One region of the Exiguobacterium sp. MH3 genome, then DNA from elsewhere that is predicted to be linked to it. Evidence: a T-box and tRNA genes for the amino acid it is inferred to sense, from the RefSeq annotation. Region 1 holds a T-box; the other holds one or more tRNA genes.
The links. The T-box of region 1 lies ahead of tyrS (tyrosine--tRNA ligase). A T-box ahead of a tRNA ligase gene usually reads a tRNA of that ligase, here a tRNA-Tyr.
Positions count from the first base shown of each region.

Region 2: it encodes a tRNA-Tyr, which carries the amino acid that the T-box ahead of tyrS (tyrosine--tRNA ligase) is inferred to sense. The anticodon was not compared.

Region 1 is NC_022794.1:2,295,480-2,298,887, reverse strand. It holds gene U719_RS12120 (transglycosylase domain-containing protein) at 1-1,538, opposite strand, end outside; T-box leader at 1,687-1,891, shown strand; gene tyrS (tyrosine--tRNA ligase) at 1,948-3,195, shown strand; gene U719_RS12110 (biotin transporter BioY) at 3,241-3,408, opposite strand, start outside.
Region 2 is NC_022794.1:117,861-121,268, reverse strand. It holds gene U719_RS00745 (anti-sigma factor) at 1-16, opposite strand, end outside; gene sigW (RNA polymerase sigma factor SigW) at 33-596, opposite strand; gene rocF (arginase) at 722-1,630, opposite strand; tRNA gene U719_RS00730 (tRNA-Ala) at 1,842-1,917, opposite strand; tRNA gene U719_RS00725 (tRNA-Gly) at 1,927-1,998, opposite strand; tRNA gene U719_RS00720 (tRNA-Lys) at 2,005-2,077, opposite strand; tRNA gene U719_RS00715 (tRNA-Tyr) at 2,082-2,165, opposite strand; tRNA gene U719_RS00710 (tRNA-Thr) at 2,204-2,276, opposite strand; tRNA gene U719_RS00705 (tRNA-Glu) at 2,290-2,364, opposite strand; tRNA gene U719_RS00700 (tRNA-Asn) at 2,367-2,441, opposite strand; rRNA gene rrf (5S ribosomal RNA) at 2,453-2,568, opposite strand; rRNA gene U719_RS00690 (23S ribosomal RNA) at 2,616-3,408, opposite strand, start outside.

The DNA.
Region 1 (3,408 bases):
TCAAGTGCGGTGCGAACCGTCACGTTCCCACGATAACGACCGCCTTCGTTCTTGATTGGGCGATCACCTGGTTGACGTGGTACGGTCTGGTAGTAATACTCTTCGTCATTGACGGTCGATCCCGGAGTAATTAAACCGTTCTCGATACCATTTGAATATACGAGAATTGGTTTTGCTGTCGATCCGATTTGACGTTTGGCTTGGAATGCCCGGTTGAAGTCATCCGCTTTCCCATCCATATAGCGCCCGCCGACGAATCCAAGGATACGACCTGTTTCGTTTTGAACCATGACCGCTGCTGTCTCTTCGGGATCTTGTTTCGAAACGGTTTTTTTCGTTTTTGGATCCACGACTTGTTTGTACTGCATGCTGCCAGGGAAGTTTCCATTGTTCTTCGCAGGTTGTTGCATGGATTCATGAATTTTCTTATCCAGCGTCAAGTGAACTTTGTACCCACCTTGACGGAGAGCAACCAGTGCTTGATCCTGGTAGTTTGCTCGAACTTCTGCTAGTTCAGACGGTTTGACTTCATCTTCTTTAATTCCATCTTGTTTCATCAAGTACTTCGTCATGATTTTCGTTGCTTCACGCTCTGCTAAGTCGTAGACATACGGATATGTGTCACGTGAACGTTTCGATTGTTTCGCAAAGTCTTTCGTAATATCGTACTTGATCGCTTTTTCGTATTGTTCTTTTGTGATGTTTTTTGCGACATACATCCGCTTCAAGACGGTTTTCATCCGATTGATACTTGGTGTCAAATCTTTCTTGACGACGCCACCTTGAAGGTACGGTGTGTAATAATAAGGGTTTTTCGGAATGCCGGCGAGGAAGGCTGCTTGTGGTAATGTCAGCTTTTTCGCTGATTTATTAAAGACACCTTGAGAAGCCGCTTCAATTCCAGCAATGTTACGTCCGAGTGAATTTCGACCAAATGAGACGACATTCAAATAAGCTTGAAGAATTTCGTCTTTTGACATCGCATTCTCGAGGCGTAGCGCTAAGATGATTTCCTTTGCTTTGCGTTCGAACGAGACTTCATTCGTCAAAATTTGGTTTTTAATTAATTGTTGAGTCAACGTACTTCCGCCAGTCCGTGACGCGGAGTTTGTCAGCTCTTGCAAGACTGCACGCAATGTTGCTTTTGGGACAACACCATCATGCTGATAAAAATCAGTATCTTCAGTTGATAAGACGGCATCTAATAAATACGGAGAGATATTTTTAATGTCGACAGGCTGACGTTCTTCATCAGTAGAGACGTTCGTCAATTTCTCGCCGCTTCCCCAATAAATCTGACTCGTTACTGCATAGCTATTGACTTGTTGTTTCATTTCCGTCAATGGAGGGGCTTTCGTACCTTTGACAAGGGAAGCGAAGTATCCGCCGGCAGCTCCGACAGAAAAGCTTCCAATGAGCAACACTGCTATGATGAGGAATAAAATGATGTTCCATGAAACATCGTATGTGATATTCGACCAGTGCCGAACGGCTTTCGTCCGGGGGTGATTCCAAAACTTGGACCAGTTCTCGCGCATAAATGATCTCCTTTGCATCTTAAACTTAGGTGTAAATTAATATTAAATCACAGATAGACGTATTATACCATAAATCCATTGCTTAATTTTGGCTTGACAGCGGATTCGCCTTCGACGTATCATGAAACCATCTTATTTTCATATGATACGTTAAACAGTGATCGGAATACAGTAGTAAGTCACTCCCTGTGACAGAGACCTAGTGGTGCTGCGAACTAGGACACAGTGAACTTATGAATTACGCTTCCAGGAGTTTCTTGAGAAATCAAGCGGTCCGTCCCGTTATCGACGAACCAAGTGGTCCTTTTTAAAAGGGCAATCAGGGTGGTACCACGGAATCTTCCGTCCCTTCGTCTTAGACGAAGGGACGGTTTTTTATTGTTAAAAGTGAACTTTAGGAGGAGACACAATGACGTTATTAGAGGATTTAGAATTTCGCGGTTTAATTAACCAGATGACGGATGAAGAAGGATTGAAGACATTACTCGAGACACCAACGACACTTTACACAGGATTTGATCCAACAGCGGATTCACTTCACATCGGACACCTGTTGCCGATCTTAGTCTTAAAACGATTCCAACAAGCAGGACACCATGTCGTAGGTCTCGTTGGTGGAGCAACGGGAATGATCGGAGACCCGAGTGGTCGCGCAACAGAACGTTCGTTGAATACATCGGATATCGTCGAAGAGTTCGCGAATCGGATTAAGGACCAGTTGTCACGTTTCTTACCACTTGAAGGAGAAAACCCGGTCACGATCGCCAATAACCTGGACTGGACGAAAGATTTGACGATCATCGATTTCTTACGCGATATCGGAAAACACTTCCCGGTCAGCTACATGCTTGCGAAAGACTCTGTTGACTCACGCCTTCAAAACGGGATCTCATTCACTGAGTTCTCATACATGTTACTTCAATCGTTTGACTTCTTGAAACTCTACGAAGACAAAGGATGCCGCCTTCAAGTCGGAGGTAGTGACCAGTGGGGGAACATCACAGCAGGGATGGAATTGATTCGTCGTGCGGGTCATGAAGAAAAAGCATTCGGATTGACGGTACCGCTTGTTACAAAAGCAGACGGTCAAAAATTCGGTAAGACAGCAGGTGGTGCGGTTTGGTTAGACGCTGACAAAACGTCACCGTACGAGTTCTACCAATTCTGGTTCAACGTTGACGATCTTGACGTCATCAAGTTCTTGAAATACTTCACGTTCTTAACGCACGAAGAACTCGACGTGCTCGCAGAAGAAGTCAAGGCAGCACCAGAGAAGCGTGTCGCGCAACGTCGTCTCGCAGAAGAGATGACAGTTCTCGTCCATGGTGAAGAAGGGCTGACACAAGCGCAACGTATTACGACGGCACTCTTTAGTGGAGATATTAAATCGTTGCAAGTCGAAGATATCGAAGATGCGTTCAAAGGAATGCCACGCTTTACACTCGGTGAAGCGACAAACCTCGTCGACGTTCTCGTTGAGGCGAAGATCAGTCCGTCAAAACGTCAAGCACGTGAAGACGTTACGAACGGTGCGATCTACCTGAACGGAGAACGCGAGCAAGATTTAACGAAAGAAATCACAGAAGCTGATGCAATCGGTCGCTTTACGATCGTACGTCGCGGAAAGAAAAAATACTTCGTCGTCGAGCATGCTTGATGATATACGAAACGCTCCCTGCACTTAGATGCAGAGAGCGTTTTTTTAAGCTGTCCGGAATAAACGGAGTGGCAACAAGCGAACGGCGATCGTTGTGGCGATGACGGCTTTGATCGTATCCCATAAGACAAAAGGATAGTTGATCGCAAAGGCATCTTTGAACGATAGATCGAGTACAGCCATTAAACCGAATGTTCCAAGCAAGTAGACTAA
Region 2 (3,408 bases), 990 kb from region 1:
CATGCTCTCGTGACATGGTGAGTTCCTCCTTCTCATCGTTTGGCAAAATGCTTCTTCAGCGCTTCTCGTCCACGATGAATTCTAGTTTTGACAGTAGCGACAGGTAATTCGATCATTTCACTGATTTCCTTTAGCGAAAGATCTTCTACATATTTCAGGACGAGTGGGACACGGTATTTTTCTGGTAAAGCCGCAATCGCGTCCCCGACTTCGTTTCGTTGCTCGTTATCGACCACTTGGTCCTCCGGCAAGGTGTCCTTGCTCTCGAGTTGTGAATACAATGTCAGTCCTTCAGTACCTGACATCTCAGCATCAAGAGAATAATCAGGTTTCTTTTTCCGTAATCGGTCAATCGATACGTTCGTGACGATTCGGTACAACCAAGTCCGGAACTTCCATTGTGCATTATACGAATCAATTTTCGTAAATACACGGATGAAGGCTTCCTGTGTCGCATCCTCCGCTTCCATTCGATCGCGCAAGACACGGAAAGCCACAAGAAAGGCACCTTCCTTATATAGATCAACAAGTGCCGCGAATGCATCACGGTCTCCCTGTTTCACTCGCTCAATTAAGCGTAGTGTCGTTTCTTCCACTTTGAATACCCCCCGCTCTATGCGGTCAATCTCTTATACGAAGTCGACCGATAAATGTTTCATCTCCTTTTAAATTGTAACAAAAAAAACTTGAACCCCGATGAAAAGAGTTCAAGTTCTATCCATTATTTTACTAAGCGATGTGTTTCCATTGCCAAAAGTAGATCTCCGATTAGTTCATTCGCAAGTTCTGCTGTTCCGTTTCCTTCTTCAAGCAACGGATTCACTTCAACGAATTCAGCTGCAATGAAGTCTTCTGCCGTTGCGCAATGCTGGAGCACCGTTTTCGCATCGTCTAAGAAAATACCGTCGGCGACACGTGTTCCGGTACCGACGACGAGTGATGGATCGAGACCATCCATATCAAAGCTAAGATAGAACGCATCCGTCGTTTCCTTCAAATAGGCAATCGCTTCTTCCATGATCGCGTCCATTCCCCGAGTTCGGATCGCTTCCATATCATAGACACGAATACCAAGACGATCAATCAGCTCTTGTTCGCCTGGATCAACGTCACGTAATCCGATGAAGACGAGATGTTCCGGTTGCAGTTTGACATCGGTTCCTCCGACTTCCGTTAAACGCTGATGTCCTTCCCCAAGGGCGACAGCGAGCGGCATGCCGTGAATATTGCCAGACGGTGATGTTTCCGGTGTATTCAAATCACCGTGTGCATCGAACCAGATGACACCAAGACGGGGTACAGTCTGACGTAACCCTGCAATCGTTCCGATCGCCATGCTGTGATCGCCACCGACTAATAACGGAAAACGTTGCTCCGATAACGCGTCACGTACGATCAGGTGCAAGTCATTCGTCGTATGGACGACGCCTTCAAGACGTTTTAGCTTCGGATCTTCTTCCCGGACTGCATCCTCGGATAAGACAGCCGCTTCCCCGTAGCGTACTGCTTCTTGTCCCCGTGCTTCAAGTGTCGCGAGTAGACCGGCTTTTTCGACAGCAGCAGGTCCGTGTTCAGTGCCTGGCTTTCCTTGTCCATAACGGTACGGTACGCTGATATACGCGATGTTCATTCGTTATTCCCCCTATGTCATAGTCACTTCTACATGTATTGTAAGCGGTAACAAACAAGTGGTTCAACTCAACAAAAAAACGCATGAATATACAAAAAAACACCGTGAAGGGAATCACGGTGTTCTTGCGTACGTACTCTGGTTATGCTTGGCATTTCATATAAAAAAAACTTAAGACGAACGAAACTCGCTTAAGATCTTTAAATAAAATTGGTGGAGCCTAGCGGGATCGAACCGCTGACCTCCTGCGTGCAAGGCAGGCGCTCTCCCAGCTGAGCTAAGGCCCCGAAAGAAAAAGCGGAAGACGGGATTCGAACCCGCGACCCCGACCTTGGCAAGGTCGTATTCTACCACTGAACTACTTCCGCAAGAAATGAGCCATGCAGGATTCGAACCTGCGACCCTCTGATTAAAAGTCAGATGCTCTACCAACTGAGCTAATGGCTCGACATGGTGGGGGGGGGCGGATTCGAACCGCCGAACCCGAGGGAGCGGATTTACAGTCCGCCGCGTTTAGCCACTTCGCTACCCCCCCAGTTTGTCTAGGAAACTTATACGATTGAGAAAAAACAGTGCCGGCAACAGGAGTCGAACCCGCGACCTACTGATTACAAGTCAGTTGCTCTACCAGCTGAGCTACACCGGCACAAAAAGTATAATGGTGACCCGTACGGGATTCGAACCCGTGTTACCGCCGTGAAAGGGCGGTGTCTTAACCGCTTGACCAACGGGCCATTGGCTCCGCAAGTAGGATTTGAACCTACGACCTACCGGTTAACAGCCGGTTGCTCTACCACTGAGCTATTGCGGAATAAATTAAATGCCTGGCAACGTCCTATCCTCACAGGGGGAAGCCCCCAACTACTTTCGGCGTTCAAGTGCTTAACTTCCGTGTTCGGCATGGGAACGGGTGTGACCACTTGGCTATCGTCACCAGACGATCGGGCTCGCGCCCTCAAAACTGAAGTCATCAACAAGCATCTGCTAGAACAAGGCCTCGACCGATTAGTATCACTCAGCTCCACATGTCGCCATGCTTCCACCCGTGACCTATCTACCTCATCGTCTCTGAGGGGTCTTTCTTGATTACTCAAAGGGAAATCTCATCTTGGAGGGGGCTTCATGCTTAGATGCTTTCAGCATTTATCCCGTCCGCACGTAGCTACCCAGCGATGCTCCTGGCGGAACAACTGGTACACCAGCGGTGCGTCCATCCCGGTCCTCTCGTACTAAGGACAGCTCTCCTCAAATTTCCTGCGCCCACGACGGATAGGGACCGAACTGTCTCACGACGTTCTGAACCCAGCTCGCGTACCGCTTTAATGGGCGAACAGCCCAACCCTTGGGACCTACTCCAGCCCCAGGATGCGATGAGCCGACATCGAGGTGCCAAACCTCCCCGTCGATGTGGACTCTTGGGGGAGATCAGCCTGTTATCCCCAGGGTAGCTTTTATCCGTTGAGCGATGGCCCTTCCATGCGGAACCACCGGATCACTAAGCCCGACTTTCGTCCCTGCTCGACTTGTAGGTCTCGCAGTCAAGCTCCCTTCTGCCTTTGCGCTCTACGAATGATTTCCAACCATTCTGAGGGAACCTTTGGGCGCCTCCGTTACTGTTTAGGAGGCGACCGCCCCAGTCAAACTACCCGCCTGACACGGTCCTCCAGCCGGATCACGGCTGCGAGTTAGAGACTCTATGCATGAAGGGCGGTATCCCAAGGGTGACTCCTCCGAAGCTGGCGCTCCGGGCTCGACGTCTCCCGCCTATCCTGTACATC